4 regions of the Herbaspirillum camelliae genome follow, and region 4 is predicted to be linked to each of the others. Evidence: predicted binding sites of a transcription regulator. Region 4 holds the regulator's gene; each other region holds the start of a gene.
What was found. The regulator LexA, encoded in region 4, represses DNA repair genes until DNA is damaged. The targets are predictions, from matches to a motif close to ACTGTATNNNNATACAGT.

Region 1 (5,068 bases), 1.0 Mb from region 4:
GTGTCGACCACCTGCGCCACCACCTCGCCGCCCTCCTGCGCCACCGTGGAGGCGGTCGCGGCCATCTCCTTGGCGTTCTGTGCGTTGCTGGCGTTGTGCTTGACGGTGGAGGTCAGCTCTTCCATCGACGAGGCTGTTTCTTCCAGGGCGCTGGCCTGCTGTTCTGTGCGTGCCGACAGGTCCAGGTTGCCGGTGGCGATCTGGCGCGAACCGGTGGCGATGCTCTCGCTGCTCGTGCGCACTGTCTGCACCACCTTGCGCAGCGAGCCCTGCATCATGTGCATGGCGCTGACCACGCTGCCTTGGGCCGCATGGCTGATGTCGATGTGGGTACTCAGATCGCCGGAGGCAATCGCATCGGCCGCAGCGGCCACGTCGCGCGGTTCGCCGCCGAGCTGGCGCGTCAGGTTGCGCGAGATGAACAGGCCCAGCGCGATGCCGAAGAGGACGCCGCCAAAGGTCAGCACCAGCAACAGGGTGCGGATATGGGCATAGATGAGATCGGTTTCGTCATTGAGCCGGTCAGCGTTGTCCTTCTTGACTTCCATCAGCTTGAGCATGTTCGCCTCGGCTTCGTTGGCCAGCGGCCGCACCGAAGAGAACAGCCGGCTGGTCGACTGGCGCGCATCGGCGACCGGCTCCTTGCGTAACTCGTCGGCGGTCAGCATGACGGCGTTCTTGTACTTGGTAAAGGCCTCCCTGGCCTTGGCCACCAAGGCCTTGCCGTCGGGGGTGACGAAGCGCTGTTCGGTTTCGTTCAAGGCGAGGCTGGTATTGTCCAGACGCTTGGCGAGATCGTTGAGACTGGCCTCGCGTTCGGCGGGAGACTCTGCCAGCATGGCCGTGCGGATGGCGCGGTTCGACGAACTCAGGTCCAGCGTGGCCTGGGCGGAATGGCGTAGGCCCACGACCTGCAGCTCGTACATCTCGGTGGCCAGGTCGTTGATCTGGCCTGCCTTGATGATGCCGATGGTACCGATGGTCGCGCCGATCAGGGCGACGATCATGAAGCCGCCGATGAGTTTGTGACTGACTTTCAGATTGGTGAACCAGTTCATTCCTGCCCCTTATTGGTCAAAGTGAGTTGCATTGCGCCGGGCGTGCCCTCGGGCTGCCCTGCGCATGTGGTCTCGGCCAGACCGCGCTGGTGCGGGGGAACTGTGGATCATCGCCAGCGGGGAAGCGGGATCTGCCTGGCCAGAGCAGGGAGGGTTGATGCGGGAGCGAGAGGAAGTGCGGGCCAGGGGTATCCGTAATCACCGTCGACGTACGATCTTTTGTTCTTCTCGTGTCTGGCCTTGCGGACTTTATTACAGATGAGTCCCAGCGTTTAGCCCCTTATTAATTCAAAGACTGTTTGGTAAATCAGTCGAATAAAGAGGGCTGGGCAATTTTCGACCTCTTCGCGAGCTCGGGTTGCGCAAGAATCATGGTGGCCATTAAGCCGCCATGTCGCAGGTTCAGCTCCGTGATACGAGGATGGAGCTCAGATAATGATGTACTTCAGTCAACTATATTGGCTACACTCACTATTAAAAAAAATTAACTATTAGTGTAATTTTCTCGGCCTAATCAAGTGGCAACTCCTGTATTACATTCCGGTTTCGATGAGCTTGACCATCGGGGGGGCGCAATCTGTTCGCAGGAAAGCTTGCGCAAGCGCGCGCGGAATTTTGCGGGAACCGGTGCTGTCTGGTGAGAGGCGGGCAAGCTCGTCCGCAGCTTGGTGCGCCATTGCGCTTCAGGATCAGGGCCGCTCGCTCCCGAGGCCAATGGGCTCACATTCAGTCAACAAATGCTATTCCGTACAATCAGTCATTCAAGGGAATAAGTTCATCCATATCATGTTGCGATAAAAGAAACTCGCATTGCATCGCAGCCAGGATTGGGCTGCGCGGCATCAGCACATTCAGTCAATGAGAAAACTTGGAATAGATGATTTAGCACGAATGGCGACGTTTGCGCGGGTAGTGGAGCTGGGAGCTTTCTCGCGCGCCGCCAAAGCCCTGGGCCTCACCACTTCATCGGTCAGTCAGCATGTCAGGGCGCTCGAATTGTCATTGCAGGCGACGCTGTTGAACCGCTCCACCCGCAAGCTCAGCCTGACCGAGGCCGGCACGCTCTTCTACAAGCACTGCGCCCATATCGTCACGGCCGCCAGTGAAGCCGAGCAGAGCATTGCCGTGCTCAACAACGAGATGGTGGGCGAGGTGCGCATTGCCGTTTCCAGTTTCATGTCCACCAAGTACCTGATCCCCGCGCTGCACGATTTCATCAGACACAATCCCAAGGTGCGGCTGCGCTTGGAAGTCGCCGACAACAACGTCGACCTGATCGAGCAGCGCATCGACCTGGCGCTGCGCGCGGGCCGCAATCGTCAGCCGGGCGATATCTTCCTGGGTCGGTTCACGGATGTGCTGTGCGCCTCTCCGTCCTACCTGGCAGTGCGGCCGCCTATCCGTTCGCCGGTAGATCTGTTGCATCACGATTTCCTGCTGTTTAATCCGCATGGCGAACCCTGCTTCCTCGAATTCTCCAATGCAGCCAGCGGCACGGTGAAAGTGCGGCTGCAGCCGCGCATCAGCGCCAATCATGCGCGCTCGCTGCGGTATCTGGCGCTGGACGGCCATGGCATCACGCGCCTGCTGGAATGCAAGATCGATGATGACCTCAGGGCCGGACGCCTGGTCCAGGTCCTGCCGGAATGGACGTTGGGCGGCTTCGATGTCTATGTCACGGTGCGCCACCGCGACAACATGCCGCTCAAGGTGAGGCAGTGCCTGGAGCATATCCAGCATTACTTCGAGGTGGTTCTTCCTCTCAATGCAGTGGCGGTGGCGCCGGCCTGAGTTGTTTGTCTGGGTTGCCTTGCTGGCGGGAGATGTGCAGCGGGCGGGCCTTGCATTCCCCTCGCTCCCGGACGCGTTATACTGTGCTTTTATACAGCTAACGGCCGCCAGAACCCCCGTGCCCTCCGCAAGACCCTTCTACTATCTGGACAATTTCCAGCAAGTCCTGGACTGGCTGGCCCAGCGCTGCGCCGACCTGCTTGATCTGCGCGAGCGGCAGTTCATCGCCGCCTTCCCCGGCCTGCCGCTGTCCTCACGGGCGCTGTTGGTGCGCATGATGATGCGCAAGGGCGAGCTCTTCCGTACCGGTCGGCTGGACTATCCCGAGATCGGCTGCCCGCTTGAGGCCGTCAGCGGCCTGCCCGAGGACTGGGTCGAGCGCGATGCGGTGTTGACGCTGGAACAGTTCTTCAGCCTCTCCACCAAGCCGGAACTTGTGCGCGCCTTCGCGCTGGCCGGCGCACCACGGGCCGCCCGCAAGACCGACCTGCTGGCGCAACTGGCGGCCGATCCGGCCTGGGACCAAGCGCGTGTGCTGCGCCAGTGGTGCAGGCAAGGCGACGAACTTGCGTTGCGCCTGCGCGTGCAGGACCTGTGCGACCGCCTGCGCCTGATGTTCTTTGGCAACCTGCGCCAGGACTGGAGCGAGTTCGTGCTGGCCGACCTGGGCCGGTTCCGCTATGAGCGGGTGACCTTGTCGCCAGAGGCGCGCGGTTTCCGTCAGCGCAGCGACGTCGATCACTACCTGCGCCTGCATGCCTGCAGCGAAGCGCTGGAGGCCGGCGAGGATGCTGCCGATGTCATGGCCGCGTTGACGGCGGCCGCGCCTGCCGAGGGCGACCACAACCCCTGGCTGCAAAGCCGCTACGAGCGCCTGCTGTTCAAGCTCGGCCAGCATCTGGAAAAGCAGGGCCACTGGCAGCAAGCCCATGCGGTCTATGCCCGCTGTCCTTATCCGGGTGCACGTGGCCGGGCCATGCGCGTGCTGGAAAAGCAGGGGCGTTATGCCCAGGCCTATGCCCTGTTCCAGGCCGCGCAAGCCGCACCGGAAAGCGAAGCCGAGCGTCAGCATCTGCAACGCATCGGCCCACGCCTGACGCGCCAGCTCGGCTATCCACCGATGGTGCGCATGCGCCCCTTGCCGCCGCAGCGGCTGGACCTGGTCCTGGCCATGCAGGCCGGGCAGGGTGTGGAGGCGGCGGTGCGCGCGCATCTGCAGGCGCCGGATGCACCGGTGTTCTATGTCGAGAATACGCTGGCGACGGCGCTGTTCGGACTGCTGTGCTGGGACGCCATCTTTGCGGCGATTCCGGGTGCGTTTTTCCATCCCTTCCAGCGTGAGCCCGCCGATCTGCACAGCGCGGATTTCCATGCGCGTCGGCGTGAGGCATTTGCGCATTGCCTGGCGCTGCTGGACCAGGAGCGCCATCGCGAGGCCATCCTTGCCACCTACGAGGACAAGCAAGGTGTGCTGTCGCCTTTCGTCAGCTGGGGCGCGATCAGTCGTGAATTGCTGGTGCTGGCGCTGGACTGCATCCCGGCCTGGCATCTGAAGCACTGGTGTCTGCGCATCCTGGAGGATGTGCGCGAGAATCGCAGCGGCTTCCCCGACCTGATCCAGTTCTGGCCGCAGCAGCGGCGCTACCGCATGATCGAAGTCAAGGGCCCGGGCGACCGCCTGCAGGACAACCAGCAGCGCTGGCTGGCCTTTTGCGCGCAACACCAGATGCCGGTGGCGGTGTGCTACCTGCAATGGCAGCAGCAGGCCGCATGAGCAGCGCACCTGTGGCACCGGCCCGGCGCTACACGGTCTCCGTGCGCGCCCTCTGTGAATTCACCGCCAAGGAGGGCGATCTGGACCTACGTTTCACGCCCACGCCGACGGCGCGCCAGGGCATGGAAGGTCACGCCATCGTGGCGAGCCGTCGTGGCGAGCACTACCAGAGCGAACTGGCGCTGGCCATCGATCATGGTGCGCTGCACGTACGCGGCCGCGCCGATGGCTACGATGCAGACCGCCAGTTGCTGGAAGAGGTCAAGACCTATCGCGGGCAACTGGCCAGCATGCCCGACAACCATCGCCATCTGCACTGGGCGCAACTGCGCGTCTATGGCCATCTGCTGTGTCAGGCGCAGGGGCTGGAGCGCGTGAACCTGGCGCTGGTCTATTTCGAGATTGGCAGCCAGCAGGAGACGCGGCTGGAAGAAAGTCGCAGCCG
Region 2 (5,068 bases), 300 kb from region 4:
CGCGGACCGGCTCGCACACGTAGGTGGACATCTCGTCCTCGTGGCTTGCGCCGATCAGGACGATGCCGCGAAAACCGCCGCCCTCGGCCTGTTGCACGCCTGGCTGCATGAGCGGGGCCGTCATTTCGTCCAGCTTGTCGCCGCCGGGAATATCGATGGGAATGCTCATGGAATGGGTCCTCCTGTGGCAAGGTGAAAACACAAGACCTGCTTGCACCGGCTGACACACATCAGGCATGTGCTGATCGGCAACCATGAGGGCGCAAGAAGAAGTATGCTTGTCAGCATAGAAAACGCTGAAGGAAAAGGCAGCAAGAAGCCGCCCTCGATGGGGGTAGGACGGCTTGAAGATGAGGCTGCACCAGCGTTCTCGCGCCTAACCGGACCTGTCATGCCCATCGATTATCTGCGCCGCCTTACCAGCCCGGCGCGCACCGACCTTTCCAACCGCCACCTGGGCCGTTCGCTGGCTTTCATCGCCGGGGCCGTCAATGCCGGCGGCTTCCTGGCGGTCGGGCAGTACACCTCGCACATGTCGGGCATCGTCTCGTCGCTGGCCGACAACCTGGTGCTGGGCGAGACCCTGCTGCTGGTGGGCGGCGCCAGCGCCCTGCTCTCGTTCCTGGCCGGCGCGGCCTGTTCGACGGTCATGATCAACTGGGCGCGCCGGCGCGGCCTGCACAGCGAATACGCCATGCCCCTGATGCTGGAAGCCATGCTGTTGCTGTGCTTTGGCATCCTGGGCAGCAACCTGGAAAATCACCGCGTGCTGTTCGTGCCGGTCACGGTGGCGCTGCTGTGCTTTGTGATGGGCTTGCAGAACGCCATGATCAGCAAGATTTCCCGCTCCGAGATCCGCACCACCCACGTCACCGGGCTGGTCACCGACATCGGCATCGAGATCGGCAAGATATGCTACTGGACCGCCGCCCCACGCCAGCCGGGCGAGCATGGGGAAGATCCGGTGCCGGCGGCGCGGCGCAAGTTCATGCTGCTGGGGTCCTTGCTGCTGATGTTCTTCCTGGGGGGCGTGGCTGGAGCGCTGGGCTTCAAGCTGGTGGGCTTCCTGGCCACCATGCCGCTGGCCGCAGGCCTGTTCCTGCTGGCGCTGGTGCCGATGATGGATGACCTGGCGCGCTCCTGAGCGGCCCCTTGTTCAGCGGGAGATTAAGAAATCTCGATAGAAAGTCCATGTTGGCCCGAGAAATTAATATTTCTCGATGGAAATTAAAAAAATCCAATCCTATGAACTGCCCGTCAAGCTGGTCCACCATATAGACAAAAATGCAAAAAAGGCGCTCTGCGCGCCTTTCGTTTTCTTGTTATCCGTCTTACACGCCGCCCGAACCCATCCTGGGAGGCGGCAGCCGCTGCCTGAGGCGGCCGGCGCCATCAGCCTTGCTGTTGTGCCGTATTGTCCGACTGCTGCGGTTGCTGGGCGCCGGATTGGGACTCCTGACGCGCCTGGTCTTGCGGTGCGGCCTGGTTCATCTGCGGCTGGGCCGGGCTGCTGGCGCCATTCTGGGCGGCAGCGGCGGCAGCATTCTTGCGGCCATGGCTGTTGAGACCACCCTTGCGACCGGCTTCACGGGCTTCGGCCGAGGTGAACTCGTGGGCAGCACCCTTGGCATGCGCGGCCTTGCCGCCCATGCTGGCGATCTGGCGTTGTTTCTCCCGATCCATGGCGGCGAAGCCGCGATTACTGTTCCCCGGATTTTGTGCATTTGCCATGTGTAAGACTCCTTAGCGTGGATAGTCGAATGGAGCGGATCAGTCTGGCCAGCCACTCTCCTGACTGCACGAGTTCCTGACACAAACCTGAATCCACGCTTGCAGTTTAGGAAGGCTCACCAAAGCTCACTATCGGAAGAGCTCCCCAGCCCTTGTCAGCATCCACTGTCAGACATGCAGGAATCCATGAAGATGAGCTTGCTTCTGCCTTCCTGAAGACGGATTCACTTTCCTGCCCCGACAAAGTCAGGTTTTGTCACACACCAAAACAAATACTGTATATTTATACAGCTATCGCCATTTTCGCCATCTCTCTTGCCGCTGCATCCGACCATGCTGTCTTCCTCTTCCCCGGCCCGTACGCCGGAAACCATCCACCCCGCGCTCTGGCTGGCCTCCCAGCTGGCGCGCGGGAATGGGCGCGGGGTTTCCAGCGGTTTCGAGGCGCTCGATGCGGAATTGCCCGGGCGCGGCTGGCCTACGGGGGTGCTGATCGAATTGCTGCTGCCCCAGGATGGCGTGGGTGAACTGCGCCTGCTGCGACCGCTGCTGGCCCAGCCACAACGCCTGCGACCAGGCGCGCCCACCGGTCGCATCGCCCTGCTGCAAGCCCCGCACGCCATCAATGCGCCGGGCTGGGCGGCCATGGGCGTGCCGGCCACGCGCCTGCTGCAGTTGCAGGCCGACACCCCGGCCGACGCCTGCTGGGCCGCCGAGCAGGTCTTGCGCGCCGACAGTTGCCAGGCCCTGCTGATGTGGCAAGCGCGCCTGCGCAAGGGCGACCACGATCTGCTGCGCCGGCTGCACGTGGCGGCCCAGGCGGGCCAGACCCTGTTTTTCATGCTGCGTCCGCTGGCCTGCGCCCGGGAGGCTTCACCGGCGCCCCTGCGGCTCACGCTCAGGCCGGCGCCGGGCGGCCTGGACATCGGCTTTCTCAAGCGGCGCGGCCCGCTGCGCGAGCAAAGCCTGTTTCTTCCCCTGACACCTTCACCGAATCTGCAACGCCATGTCTCCCCTGTGGATCGCCGTACACCTGCCACTGCTGCCGCTGGAAGTCTTCCGTCCGAACTGGCTGGATGAAGTCGCCGCCGTGGTCTTCGAACGCGAGCGCGTGGCCGCGCTGTCGGCGGCGGCGCGCGCGTGCGGCATCCACGAAGGGATGCGGCGCGGCGGGGTGCAGTTGCTGGCGCCAGAAGCGCAACTGCAGGAGCGCGACCCGGCGCGTGAACAGGCCGCGCTGGAACAGACCGCGCTGGCGCTGCTGCAATATACGCCCCAGGTGAGCCTGGCGCCGCAGGCCTGCGTGCTGCTGGAAGTCAGCGCCAGCCTGCGCCTGTTCGGCGGCATCCGGGCGCTGTGCCGCAAGGTCCGCGTGAGCATCGCCCGGCTGGGCCTGTCGGCCACGCTGTCCTGCGCCGTCACGGCCACCGGGGCCTGGATGCTGGCGCGCTACGGCGATGTGCGCACCGTGCGCGAGCGCTCGCTGCGGCGTCGCCTAGATCGTCTGCCGGTGGTCTTGCTCAGCGCCGCACAAGCCCATCTGGAATGGCTGCACGGCCTGGGCTGCCGTCAACTGGGGCAGTTGCGGGCCTTGCCGCGGGCGGGCTTGCAGCGGCGCTGCGGCAAGGCCTTGCTGGACATGCTCGAGCGCGCCTATGGCCAGGCGCCGGAAGTGCATGACTGGGTGGTGGCTCCGCCGGTCTTCCAGGCCCGCGTGGAGCTGCCGGACCGGATAGAGCAGACCGACATCCTGAGCGCCTATGCCCAGGCCCTGCTGGCCCAACTGGCCGGCTGGCTGACGGCGCGCCAGCTGGCCGTGAAGCAGTTGCGGCTGTGGCTGGAGCATGAACGCGGCCGCCAGGCCGTCGCGCCGACCGATTTGCGCATTGCCTTGTCGGCGCCGGCCTGGCAGGAAGATCACCTCTACAGCCTGGTCAAGGAAAAGCTGGCCCGCTCCACCCTGCCCGCCCCGGCCATCGCGCTGGGCCTGGCTGCCGAAGAGCTGGAACGCATGCAGCCGGCCAGCGACATGCTCTTCCCCGAGCCGGGCGGCAGCGCCGAAGACCATCAGCGCCTGCTGGAACTGCTGGTGGCCCGGCTGGGTGCAGACAAGGTGCGCCAGGCTGCGCCCCGCGCCGACCACCGGCCGGAGCTGGCCAACCGCTGGTGCAGCGTGATGCAGCCGGCTGCCAGCCTGCCCGCGCCGCTCTCCACCGATGCGGCGCGCTTGCCGCCGCGTCCGCTGTGGCTGCTGGATGAGCCTGTGCCGCTACGGGTGCTGCAGCACAAGCCCTTCTATCGCACGCCGCTGGAATTGACTTCACCGCCCGAACGCATCGAAGCCGGCTGGTGGGAAGGCCGACCCTCCACCCGCGATTACTTCACCGTGCGCGATGCGCAGCATGCCTATTACTGGATCTTCCGCCAGTGGCATGGCGGGGAATGGTCGGACGAAGAACCGCAGTGGTTCCTGCACGGGCTGTTCGGCTAGGAGCAGCGCATGTCAACGACCCTGCCAGAGTATGCCGAGCTGTATTGCCGCAGCAACTTCAGCTTCCTGCAAGGGGCCTCGCACGCCCATGAACTGGTGCAACGCGCCATCGCGCTGGACTACCGCGCCCTGGCCATCACCGATGAATGCACCCTGGCCGGCGTGGTGCGGGCCTACGCAGCCTGGAAGGAACAGTTCGACAAAGGCCGCACGCAAGACTTCAAGCTGATCATCGGCAGTTGCTTTCGCTTCACCGGGCTCGAGGATGAGCCCGCCCATCCGCTGGCGGCCCTGACCTTGGTCGCGCTGGCCAGGAACCGCGAGGGCTATGGCAACCTCGCCGAGCTGATCACCCTGGCACGCACGCGCGCCGCCAAAGGCAGTTACCTGCTCCATCCGGAAGACCTGAGCGGCCCGCCGCCGGCCTTGTCGCACCTGCGCGCCCTGCCGGACTGCCAGTTGATCCTGGTGCCGGACTATCCCGCCGATGAAGAGACCCTCGACGCCCAGTTGCGCTGGTTCGCGCCGCTGGCGCCGGGCCGCTCCTGGGTGGGCCTCACGCGCCTGTACCGCCCGCTGGACGACCTGCACCGCGCCGCGCTGGAGGCCGCCACGCGCCGCCATGGCTTGCCCCTGGCCGCCGTGGGCGACGTGCAGATGCACCAGCGCTCGCGCAAGTACCTGCAGGATGTGGTGACCGCCATCCGCCTGGGCAAGCCGGTGCAGGAATGCGGCCATGCGCTGGCGCCCAATGCCGAGCAGCATCTGCGTTCGCGGGTGCGGCTGGGCATGGTGCATACGCCGGCCACGCTGGCCCAGACCCTGGCCATCGCCGCCGATTGCCGC
Region 3 (5,068 bases), 1.8 Mb from region 4:
GTCGTCGGAAAGACGGCGCAATTCGCCCTCCAGAACGCCCAGGGAATTCTTGATGTCGTGAATGATGATCGCGGCAAGCTTGGGATCCATGGTCAGCTCTTCGGGGCTACTTTGCTCAGGGTGTCGCGCAGGAACTTGTGCATCTTGGCGACTCTATCGTTGCCCGGAATCAGGCGATCCAGCGTGGCCAGGTAACGGCGCACGCGCTTGACGTATTCCTCATTCCACCCGCGCTGGCTCATCCACAGCAGATGCAGTTGGGCCGAGGCCAGCAGCACGCCGGTGTTCTCCGGCATGCTGGCCAGCGCTTCCTCCAGCTTGGCCAGCGATTCATCCGGCTTGGCGCTGCGCATGAGGGCGTTGGCTTCGGCGATGACGCTCATGCAGTGCTTGACGGCGCCATCGACCAGCTCGTCGGCCAGGCTGGCGCGGCCGGTATCGGCCAGCACCTTGCGCGCCAGCATCAGCAGGGTCTTGTTTTCGTGATCGGACTTGACGGCGTCGGCGATGAGCTTGCTGCCTTCCTCGTCGCGGCCCATCGAGAAGGCGGCCTTGGCCAGGGCCAGCGTGGCCATGTCCGAGGTCTCTTCGCCGGCGGCCTGGCGGGCGGTCTCGAAGGCCTGCTGGGCCGAGATGGTATCGCCCAGCTGTACGTAGGCCTGGGCTTGCACGGCGGCCTGGGCGGAAACGAATATCTTGGATTCCTCATAGCGGCGCGGGGCGCTTTCCAGCAGGCGCAGCGCCGCATCGGCGTCACCACTGTCGATATGCACCTGGGCCAGCGAGAGCAGGTCGGTGGGTTGTGCGGTCAGCGAGCCCTTGGTGTGCTTGAGCACTTTGTCATAGGCCTCGCGCGCCTGGTCGAGGTGGCCGCTGCGATAGGCCACGTCGCCCACCAGCCGGCTGCGGCGCGCCGAAGGAATGATCTCCGATGAGCGCGTGAGCGCCTCCAGCGCTCCTTCCTGGTTGCCCTGGGCCTCGTCGATCTGGGCCAGCAGGTCATAGGCGGCGATGAACTGCTTGTTCTGCGCCAGCACATCTTCGACGATGGTGCGGGCATCATCCATCTGGCCGGCCACGATATTGCAACGGGCCAGGCCGATCTTGGCCCAGACCAGGTCGTCGCGCATGCCCAGTGCCTGCTTGTAGACTTCGCGGGCCTCATCCACGCGACGCTGCTCGATGAGCAGCGTGCCCTTGGTCTTCATGATCTCGACGATCCACTTGGGCGCCGCCTTGAGCACGTTGTCGCATTCGGCGATGGCGCCGCTGATGTCCTTGCGCTTCATCTTCTCGGTCACCGGCAGCATGGCGTGCTGCTTTTCCAGCAGGCGGTCCACGCGCTCGGCGATGCGGCTGGCCGTCAGCGGCTTCAACATGTAGGCGTCAGGCTGGAACTCGGCCGCGCTGGCCACCAGGTTGTAGCCGCTCTCGGCGGTGACCATGATGAACATGCAGGTCGGCGAGAGCATGTTCTGGGTGCGGAAGAACTCCAGCAACTGCTGGCCGTTGCTTTCCTTGTTCAGGTTGTAGTCGCAGATGATCAGGTCATAGTTGCCCGATTGCACGAAGCGGATGGCCTCATCAGGCGTGGCGGCCTGATCGACCTTGGTCACGCCCAGCTGCCCCAGGTGCATGCGGATGTTCTGACGCATCGTCGGCATGTCGTCGATGATCAGGCTGCGCAGGGCGCTGATATGGCTGAAAGGCACTAAACTCATGGGAACAATGTATCCAACGATGTGGACTGCAAAATATTGCTTTAATACAACAATCGTCAAGATGGCGTAGTTTTACACTTATATTGACGTAAAGCTGACGAAAAATTCTACCAAGTCGCGAGTGTGCCGTTTTTTTGCCGCGCTTGCATCATTCCTCTGCGATTTAGCCGCTTGGAGGGGCCATGACTCTCTTATAATTGTGGCTTTCCTTCCGAACGCTTCCAGGGCGACGAACAAAACGCTTGCACGAAGCACTGTTTTTTTATACAGTATCGCTCTATCGGGGCATTGCACCGATGCGCGCGGCCCAGCCGCACAGGCATCGCATTGTATTGCCGGCCCACCGGCCGCCCCAGCATGACATTTCCCCGGGTACCCCTTCTTCACGACATTTTGCCGAGAGAGACTTATGGACGACAAAAAAGCTGCGAACAACTCTGAGAAGAGCAAGGCGCTGGCCGCCGCGTTGGCACAGATTGAAAAGCAGTTTGGCAAGGGCTCGGTGATGCGCATGGAAGATGGCGTCATCGCTGAGGAAATCCAGTCGGTCTCCACCGGCTCCCTGGGCCTGGACATCGCCCTGGGCATCGGCGGCCTGCCGCGTGGCCGCGTCATCGAGATCTATGGTCCAGAATCCTCGGGCAAGACCACCCTGACCCTGCAAGCGATTGCCGAGATGCAGAAGCTGGGCGGCACCTGCGCCTTCATCGATGCCGAGCACGCACTGGACGTCACCTACGCGCAAAAGCTGGGCGTGAACCTGAGCGACCTGCTGATCTCGCAGCCCGACACCGGCGAACAGGCCCTGGAAATCTGTGACGCCCTGGTGCGCTCCGGTGCCGTGGACCTGATCGTGGTCGACTCCGTCGCCGCACTGACCCCCAAGGCTGAAATCGAAGGCGACATGGGCGACTCCCTGCCTGGCCTGCAAGCTCGCCTGATGTCGCAGGCGCTGCGCAAGCTGACCGGCAGCATCAACCGCACCAATACCACCGTCATCTTCATCAACCAGATCCGCATGAAGATCGGCGTCATGTTCGGCAACCCCGAAACCACCACCGGCGGTAACGCGCTGAAGTTCTACGCCTCCGTGCGCCTGGACATCCGTCGCACCGGCTCGATCAAGTCCGGCGACGAAGTCATCGGCAGCGAGACCAAGGTCAAGGTCGTCAAGAACAAGGTCGCTCCGCCGTTCCGCGAAGCCCACTTCGACATCCTGTATGGCGAAGGCACCTCGCGCGAAGGCGAGATCCTGGACCTCGGTTCCGAGCACAAGGTGGTCGAGAAGTCCGGCGCCTGGTACAGCTATAACGGTGAGCGCATCGGCCAGGGCAAGGACAATGCCCGCAACTACCTGAAGGAACATCCGGAACTGGCGCGCGAGATCGAGAACAAGGTGCGCGTGGCCCTCGGTGTGCCGGAACTGGCGGGTGGCGAAGCGGAAACCGAAGCGAAAGCGAAAGCCTCCTGATCGTCCTCTCTCATTCATGCGCCTTCGTGGCGGCTAGGTTTGCCTGAGCCGTTGCCGACAGGGAGGCGTTTGATTGCCCTGCGCCTGCCACGCGTTGCTGTTCTGGTGGGCGATGGGATGCAGTCGTAGTCGTCGTATCCTGGTTGTTCCGCAATGCGGGCGACTGGGGGAGTTGCGCGGCACTGCGGTTGTTTTGCTGCAGTATTGCATCATCGCATCATCGCTTTATCGCCTCACTGCATTACCCTTTCATTGCATCCTTGCCTCACCGTTGCGATGCCCTGAATGGTTTTTACTGCATCAGTTTCCCGTGTATTCATCTGTTCCTTCGTCCGTGTAGTCGAACGTCATGCCCAGACCGCCGATCAGCCTGAAAGCACGGGCGCTCAAATATCTCTCTTCACGTGAGCATAGTCGCCTGGAACTTGCGCGTAAGCTTGCCCCTTACGCGCAAGAGGGCGATGACATCGAAGCGCTGCTCCAATGGCTGGAGCAGTCCCGCTTCCTTTCCCAGGAACGCTTTTCCGAATCGCTGGTGCATCGTCGCGCCGCGCGCTATGGCAACCAGCGCATCCTCTCCGAATTGCATGGCCATGGCATCGAAGGCGAGGCCATCGCCGATCTGAAGGCGGATCTGGCCTCCGGCGAAGCCGAGCGGGCCGCCCAGGTGCTGCGCCGTAAATTCAGTACACCCCCGGCGGATGCCGAGACCCGCGCAAAGCAGATGCGCTTCCTGCAGCAGCGTGGCTTTTCTCATCGCAGCATCCGCGAGGCCTTCCAGACCGCCTGGCTGGACGAGGACGATCTGAACTGACCGCGCCTTGCACGACCGTCCGAGCCGTTGCCTCGAGGTAATTGCTGGGCGATTCGGCAGGCCGTTTTCCCGGTATCCGGGATTTGGTGCGGTACCTCTCCCGACCAGCGGTAATTTCTGCTCTTTCTCCAGCCTGTTAGCGCTACCAGCCAACACCCCGTCTTGCCTGTGCTAAAATTCGGAAGTTTTTGCTGCGGCGCGCAAGCCTGAGGAGATATCGCCGGTAGCCGTTTTTCAGACGGCGCCACGATGTAAGGCTCACGACAGCAGCAGGAATGGATAATGCGAACGCACTGGCGCAAGCCGGCGCGTCACGAATATCAGACCAACTAAAAGCAGACGGCATGCATATGCCCAATTCTACGAATTCACGCGCAACCCGCGCAGCTCACGCCTGCGCCCGTCCCCATCCGGTTACGGATGCGACACCCGCCTGCGGGTTGCAGTCTGCTTTCTCGTCGGTCGGCATTGCGCTGGCCACCGAATTTCAATCCGGCAAGTTTCATTCATTCAGTGTCTAAAGGGAAGCTCCCATGAAAATCCATGAGTATCAGGGTAAAGAAATCCTGCGCCAGTTCGGCGTAACCGTGCCGCGCGGCATTCCGTGCATGTCGGTCGACGAAGTCGAAGCGGCCGCCAAAGAGCTGGGTGGTCCGGTGTGGGTCGTCAAAGCCCAGATCCATGCGGGTGGTCGCGGCAAGGGCGGTGGCGTGAAGGTGGCCAAGTCCATCGAACAGGTCAAGGAATACGCCAACCAGATCATGGGCATGCAGCTGGTCACCCACCAGACCGGTGCTGAAGGCCAGAAGGTCCGTCGCCTGCTGATCGAAGAAGGCGCTGACATCAAGAAGGAACTGTACGTTTCCCTGGTGACCGACCGCGTTTCGCAGAAGGTCGTGCTGATGGCCTCCAGCGAAGGCGGCATGGACATCGAAGAAGTGGCCCACAGCAACCCGGAAAAGATCCACAACGTCATCATCGACCCGATCGATGGCCTGACCGATGCGCAAGCCGACGACGTGGCCGCCAAGATCGGCGTGCCTGCTGCTTCCATCCCCGCAG
Region 4 (5,068 bases):
CCTTGGCGCTGTTGACGCGCAGACCGGAGGACAGACGTTGAATCGAGGTGTTCAGGGACGATTGCGACGCATTCAGGTTCCGTTGCGTATTAAGCGACGGGATGTTGGTATTGATGACTGATGCCATGTTAATTCTCCTAAGATTTGAGACCGATGATCCGAGTTTCAGTGCTTAACTTTGGTCTTCTACCCATGAGCCCCAGGCGTTTCAACCTCTGTTGATTGCTTTATCGGGCAGTCTTGGAAAAAGTTTAGGGTTTTACGCAAAAAAATCTTTTTCAAGACTTTCCGAACTAAAACTGCGTGCTTTGAAACTCCAAGCAAATCCTTTTTCGACGGCAATCTGAAAAACTTTAGGAAAATATCTGTTGTGGTAAAGAAATTTCTCCGAAACGACAAGGCCGCCCTCGCGGGCGGCCTTTTTTCGATGTCAATCCGACAATTGTCGGAGGGAAATCTTTATCCTCCGGCCTTCTTCTGCTGCAAGGCGACCAGCTCCTGGCCGACTTTGGTGAGTACGGAGTCCCAGTCGCTCAGGGCTGGTTGGCGGAACAGCCGCATGCCCGGGTACCAGGGCGAGTCCTCACGGTCCTGCAGCCAGCGCCAGTCCGGCACATGGGGCAGCAGTACCCAGGTGGGGTGTCCCAGGGCCCCGGCGAGGTGGACCACCGAGGTGTCCACGCTGACCACCAGGTCCAGGTTGGCGATGGCCGCGGCCGTGTCCGCGAAGTCCTGGCAGTCATCGCCCAGGTTGAAGATCGGCAGGCCGGAAGGCAGTTCCTTGAAGGCGTCCAGTGGCTTGCCCTTTTGCAACGAGTAGAACTCGATATTGGGCAGCTGGAACAGTGTTGCGAACTTGTCCATGGCAATGGAGCGGTGGCGGTCGTTGCCGTGTTCCGGGTTGCCGCCCCAGACCACGCCCACGCGCAGCTTCTCGGGTGACTGGCTCAACTGCCGGATCTTCTCGCCCCAGCTGCTCTTGAGGATGGGATCGGCCGACAGGTAGCCGCCGGGCACGCTGGGGATGTCGTCCACGGTATCGGTGCCCATGGCGTAGGGCAGGCTCATGAGCACGTAGGCGCAGTCGCAGGGCGGCAGCGGATCGCTTTCGCGGATCAGCGTCACCTCCGGGGAGTAGGACTGGAACAGGCGGTACAGCGGATTCTTGACGTGCAGCGCCACGCGTGCGCCCTGGTCCAGCACCATGCGCACGTAGCGCAGGAACTGGATGCTGTCGCCAAAACCTTGTTCGTGCATCAACAGGATGTACTTACCGGCCAGGGAGGACTTGCCATCCCACTTCGGGATCAGTTCAAACAGTTTGTGGATCAGGCGGTAGACGTGCGAGCGTTCGCGCGTCACCAGGCGGCTCTCATGGCACTCCCAGCCTTCCTTGAGGTGGCCCTGCAGCAGCAGGCTCAGGGCGATATTGTGCCTGGCCGTGGGATAGTTGGGACGCAGTTCCAGCGCCTTGCGGAAGTTGCCGATGGCGTCTTCGAGGTCGCCGTGATCGTGCTGGATGGCGCCGATGTTGTTATAGGTGAGGGCGTGTTTGGAATCCACTTCCAGCGCCTTGTTGAACATGCGCATGGCATCGTCAAAACGGTCACTGGTGGAGAAATAGCTCGATCCCAGCTTGACGTAGGCATTGGGATCCTTGGGGGCGATTTCGATGACGCGCAACAGGTGTTCGTGGGCCTCGTCGATCCGGTTCAGCTTCAGGTAGGAATCGGCAATCTTGTTGTGCGCATAGGTATCCTGGGGATCCAACAGGATGGCCGTCTTGTGGGACTCGATGGCTTCCTTGTACATCTCCATGGCATGGAAAGCCTCGCCCAGGGCGGTATGGGACGGCGCGAAACTGATCTGCAGTTCCAGCGACTTGAGGATCACGGCCACGGCTTCGTTGTAGCGCTTGCATTCGATCAGGGCGCGGCCGAGGTGGGAGAGGGGGCCGGGCGCATTGGGTTCTCGCTTGACGGCGTCCTCGAAATAGGCGACCGAGGCTTCCGGGTCATTCTTCTCGTGCAGGGCATTGGCCAGGCCTATGCGCGAGGCGCGGTGGTCCCGGTCGATGCGGATGGCGTGCTCGTAGATGGAGATGGCTTCGTCGATGCGGTCCTGGCTCAGCACCGTGCCGGCCAGGTTGCTCATGTATTCGGCGTTTTCGGGATCGGCTTCGATGGCCTTGCGCAGATAGGCTTCGGCGTCGGCGAACTTGCCTTCGTGCATGGCCACCAGTCCGCGCGCATGATTGGCGAACACCAGCGTGGGATTGCGCGACAGGACCGCCATGCATAATGCCTTGGCTTCGTCGGTCTTGCGGCTATCCAGCAGGTCAAGCGCCTTGCGCACGTCGAGCAGGTCTTGCAGGGGATGCTTGGGCGGCGGGGTGACCGGCTTGCCGTGCTTGTTGCTGTTCTTGCGCGTCGACATCGAAGGGGGTCCTTGTGGTTGGGTGCTGTAGTTGCACCGGATATAGCTTTCCAGCAGGGATGATATGCGCGCCGACGTCCAGGCGAAGAGGAAAACAGAAAGCAAAAAACCTTCGTTTTAGACGAAGGTTTTGCATGGTTCGGGTGCTTCCCGGTCGCAGTGCGGAGCTTTCTGCGGCGCGGTGGGGTCTTCGGCGTCTAGTTCCAGCTGCGCATGAGCCCTACGGCCAGGCCTTCCAGGGCGAACTGTTCTTCGTTGGGCTTGACGATGATGGGTTCGAAGTCGGGATTTTCCGGGAAGAGGGTGATCACGGAGCCGGTCTTCTGGTAGCGCTTGACCGTGACTTCGTCAGCCAGCCGGGCCACCACGATCTGGCCATTGCGGGCCTGGTCGGTCTTGCGCACGGCCAGCAGGTCGCCATCGAGGATGCCGGCGTCGCGCATGGACATGCCGCGTACCTTGAGCAGATAGTCCGGCTTGCCGGAGAACATGGCCGGGTCGACCTGGTAAGTCTTTTCCACGTGTTCCTGGGCCAGGATGGGAGAGCCTGCGGCGACACGCCCGATCAGCGGCAGGCTCAGTTGCATCAGGGCGGGATGAGGCAGCGCCATCTGGCGGCTGGCAGCCAGGCCACCCGGTTCGCGCAGGCGGATGCCGCGCGAGGTGCCCGGCGAGATCTCGATGGCGCCCTTGCGCGCCAGGGCCTGCAGGTGTTCTTCGGCGGCATTGGCAGAGCGGAAGCCCAGCTCGGCGGCAATCTCGGCGCGCGTGGGGGGGAAGCCGGTGTTCTCGATGGCGTTCTTGATCAGGTTCAGGATCTGTTCCTGGCGCGCGGTCAGTTTGAGCATGGAAGGGCCTTTCTCTCGGGGAAGGCTGTGTGGATGAACAGTCTGTATTTTTATACAGGTGCAATCCTTGTGTCAACGGCAACATGCATTTCCAGCGGTCGAAAACGCGGCTTTTGCTGTTTTTCTTCACTTCTTCACTTATAGATAGATGGACAGTTGGCCCTCTATATATAGAGGGGCTGAAAATGGTGAGAGGATCGCTCTCTTTCTGCGCCCCTGCGCCTTCTTGTCCTTCAATGAAGGTGATTTGTCGCTGCCAGGCCTCGGTCGGACGTGCCCATGATTGCTGTTATGTCCAAAAGCTTGTATGATCTTGGGTTTTCCTCTTCCCACACCCGTCTTGACGCCGGGGTGGGCGTCTTCAATAAGTCCATAAGGAGTCTACATGCGTCATTATGAAATCGTATTTATCGTCCACCCGGACCAAAGCGAGCAAGTGCCGGCGATGATCGAGCGTTACAAGGGCATCGTCACCACCCGCGGCGGCAAGGTCCACCGTGTCGAAGATTGGGGTCGTCGTCAACTGGCCTACCAGATCCAGAAGCTGGCCAAGGCTCACTACGTCTGCCTGAACATCGAAGTCGACAGCGAAACGCTGGCTGAAATCGAAACCGGCTTCAAGTTCAACGACGCCGTCCTGCGCCACCTGACCGTCAAGATGAAGAAGGCCGAAACCGGTCCTTCCCCCATCCTGAAGGCAGTGCAGAAGGAAGACGCGGCCAAGAGCCGTACCGAAGCTCCGGCAGCTTAAGCGCTGCGAACATAGCGGAGAGTGAACCAGTTTCAAGTCATCGCCAGCCTGGCCGAACGTGATGTCCTACGTTATACGCCGGCCGGTATCCCGATTGTCACTGCCAGGTTGCAGCATCAGTCGGAACAGGTGGAAGCTGGCATGAAGCGTCAGGTCGAATTCGAGATCGCGGCGCTGGCAGCGGGGGAAATCTCCGGTGCGCTCAACAGGGCGGCACTGGGTGAAGTCTTCCGGTTCACCGGCTTTTTGGCCCGCAAGAATCGCAACAGCAAGAGCGTCGTGTTTCATATCGTTGATTTTGGCCCGGTCGCGCCGGATTGAGCGGCGCAAGATAGCCAAACAGACCTTACCCAATTTTTAGATACAGGAGCCAACCATGGCATTCGGTAAAAAGTTCGATAAAAGCAAGCTGAAAAACAAGCGTCAACAGCAAAACCCGCTGTTCAAGCGCAAGAAATTCTGCCGTTTCACCGCCGCTGGCGTTGAACAGGTCGATTACAAGGACGTGGACACCCTGAAGGACTTCGTCCAGGAAAACGGCAAGATCATGCCGGCACGCCTGACCGGTACCAAGGCCCACTACCAGCGTCAAGTTGACACCGCCATCAAGCGCGCGCGTTACCTGGCCCTGCTGCCGTACACCGATCTGCACAACGCCTAATCAGCGTCGAGAAATAGGAGAAAAACATGCAAGTCATTCTGTTGGAAAAAATCGTGAATCTCGGCGGTCTGGGTGATGTCGTGCGCGTCAAGGACGGTTTCGCACGCAACTTCCTGATCCCGCAACGCAAGGCCCGCCGCGCTACCGATGCAGCCATCGCTGAATTCGAAGCCAAGCGCGCTGACCTGGAAAAGGCTGCCGCCGAGAAGCTGGCCGCTGCCCAAGCCCAAGGCGAAAAGCTGACCGGCGCCACCGTGGAAGTGTCGCAGAAGGCCGGCGTTGACGGCCGTCTGTTCGGTTCCGTGACCAACTTCGACATCGCTGAAGCCCTGGGCAAGAAGGGTTTTGCTGTCGAGAAGTCGCAGGTGCGCC

Region 1: the regulator LexA is predicted to act here: its motif matches at 2,930-2,947, upstream of BGK68_RS12860 (VRR-NUC domain-containing protein).
Region 2: the regulator LexA is predicted to act here: its motif matches at 2,006-2,023, upstream of imuA (translesion DNA synthesis-associated protein ImuA).
Region 3: the regulator LexA is predicted to act here: its motif matches at 1,975-1,992, upstream of recA (recombinase RecA).

The regions. Positions count from the first base shown of each region.
Region 1 is NZ_KV880769.1:2,884,208-2,889,275, forward strand. It holds gene BGK68_RS12850 (methyl-accepting chemotaxis protein) at 1-1,058, opposite strand, end outside; gene BGK68_RS12855 (LysR family transcriptional regulator) at 1,950-2,849, shown strand; gene BGK68_RS12860 (VRR-NUC domain-containing protein) at 2,968-4,623, shown strand; gene BGK68_RS12865 (ATP-dependent DNA helicase) at 4,620-5,068, shown strand, end outside.
Region 2 is NZ_KV880769.1:4,181,217-4,186,284, reverse strand. It holds gene BGK68_RS18875 (hypothetical protein) at 1-169, opposite strand, end outside; gene BGK68_RS18870 (YoaK family protein) at 392-1,144, shown strand; gene BGK68_RS18865 (KGG domain-containing protein) at 1,393-1,731, opposite strand; gene imuA (translesion DNA synthesis-associated protein ImuA) at 2,065-2,811, shown strand; gene BGK68_RS18855 (Y-family DNA polymerase) at 2,738-4,222, shown strand; partial or broken gene BGK68_RS18850 (error-prone DNA polymerase) at 4,232-5,068, shown strand, end outside.
Region 3 is NZ_KV880769.1:2,112,208-2,117,275, forward strand. It holds gene BGK68_RS09410 (sensor histidine kinase) at 1-90, opposite strand, end outside; gene BGK68_RS09415 (tetratricopeptide repeat-containing response regulator) at 93-1,721, opposite strand; gene recA (recombinase RecA) at 2,131-3,192, shown strand; gene recX (recombination regulator RecX) at 3,542-4,006, shown strand; gene sucC (ADP-forming succinate--CoA ligase subunit beta) at 4,540-5,068, shown strand, end outside.
Region 4 is NZ_KV880769.1:3,881,611-3,886,678, forward strand. It holds gene BGK68_RS17465 (flagellin N-terminal helical domain-containing protein) at 1-127, opposite strand, end outside; gene BGK68_RS17470 (tetratricopeptide repeat protein) at 460-2,436, opposite strand; gene lexA (transcriptional repressor LexA) at 2,634-3,284, opposite strand; gene rpsF (30S ribosomal protein S6) at 3,670-4,035, shown strand; gene priB (primosomal replication protein N) at 4,057-4,356, shown strand; gene rpsR (30S ribosomal protein S18) at 4,412-4,696, shown strand; gene rplI (50S ribosomal protein L9) at 4,723-5,068, shown strand, end outside.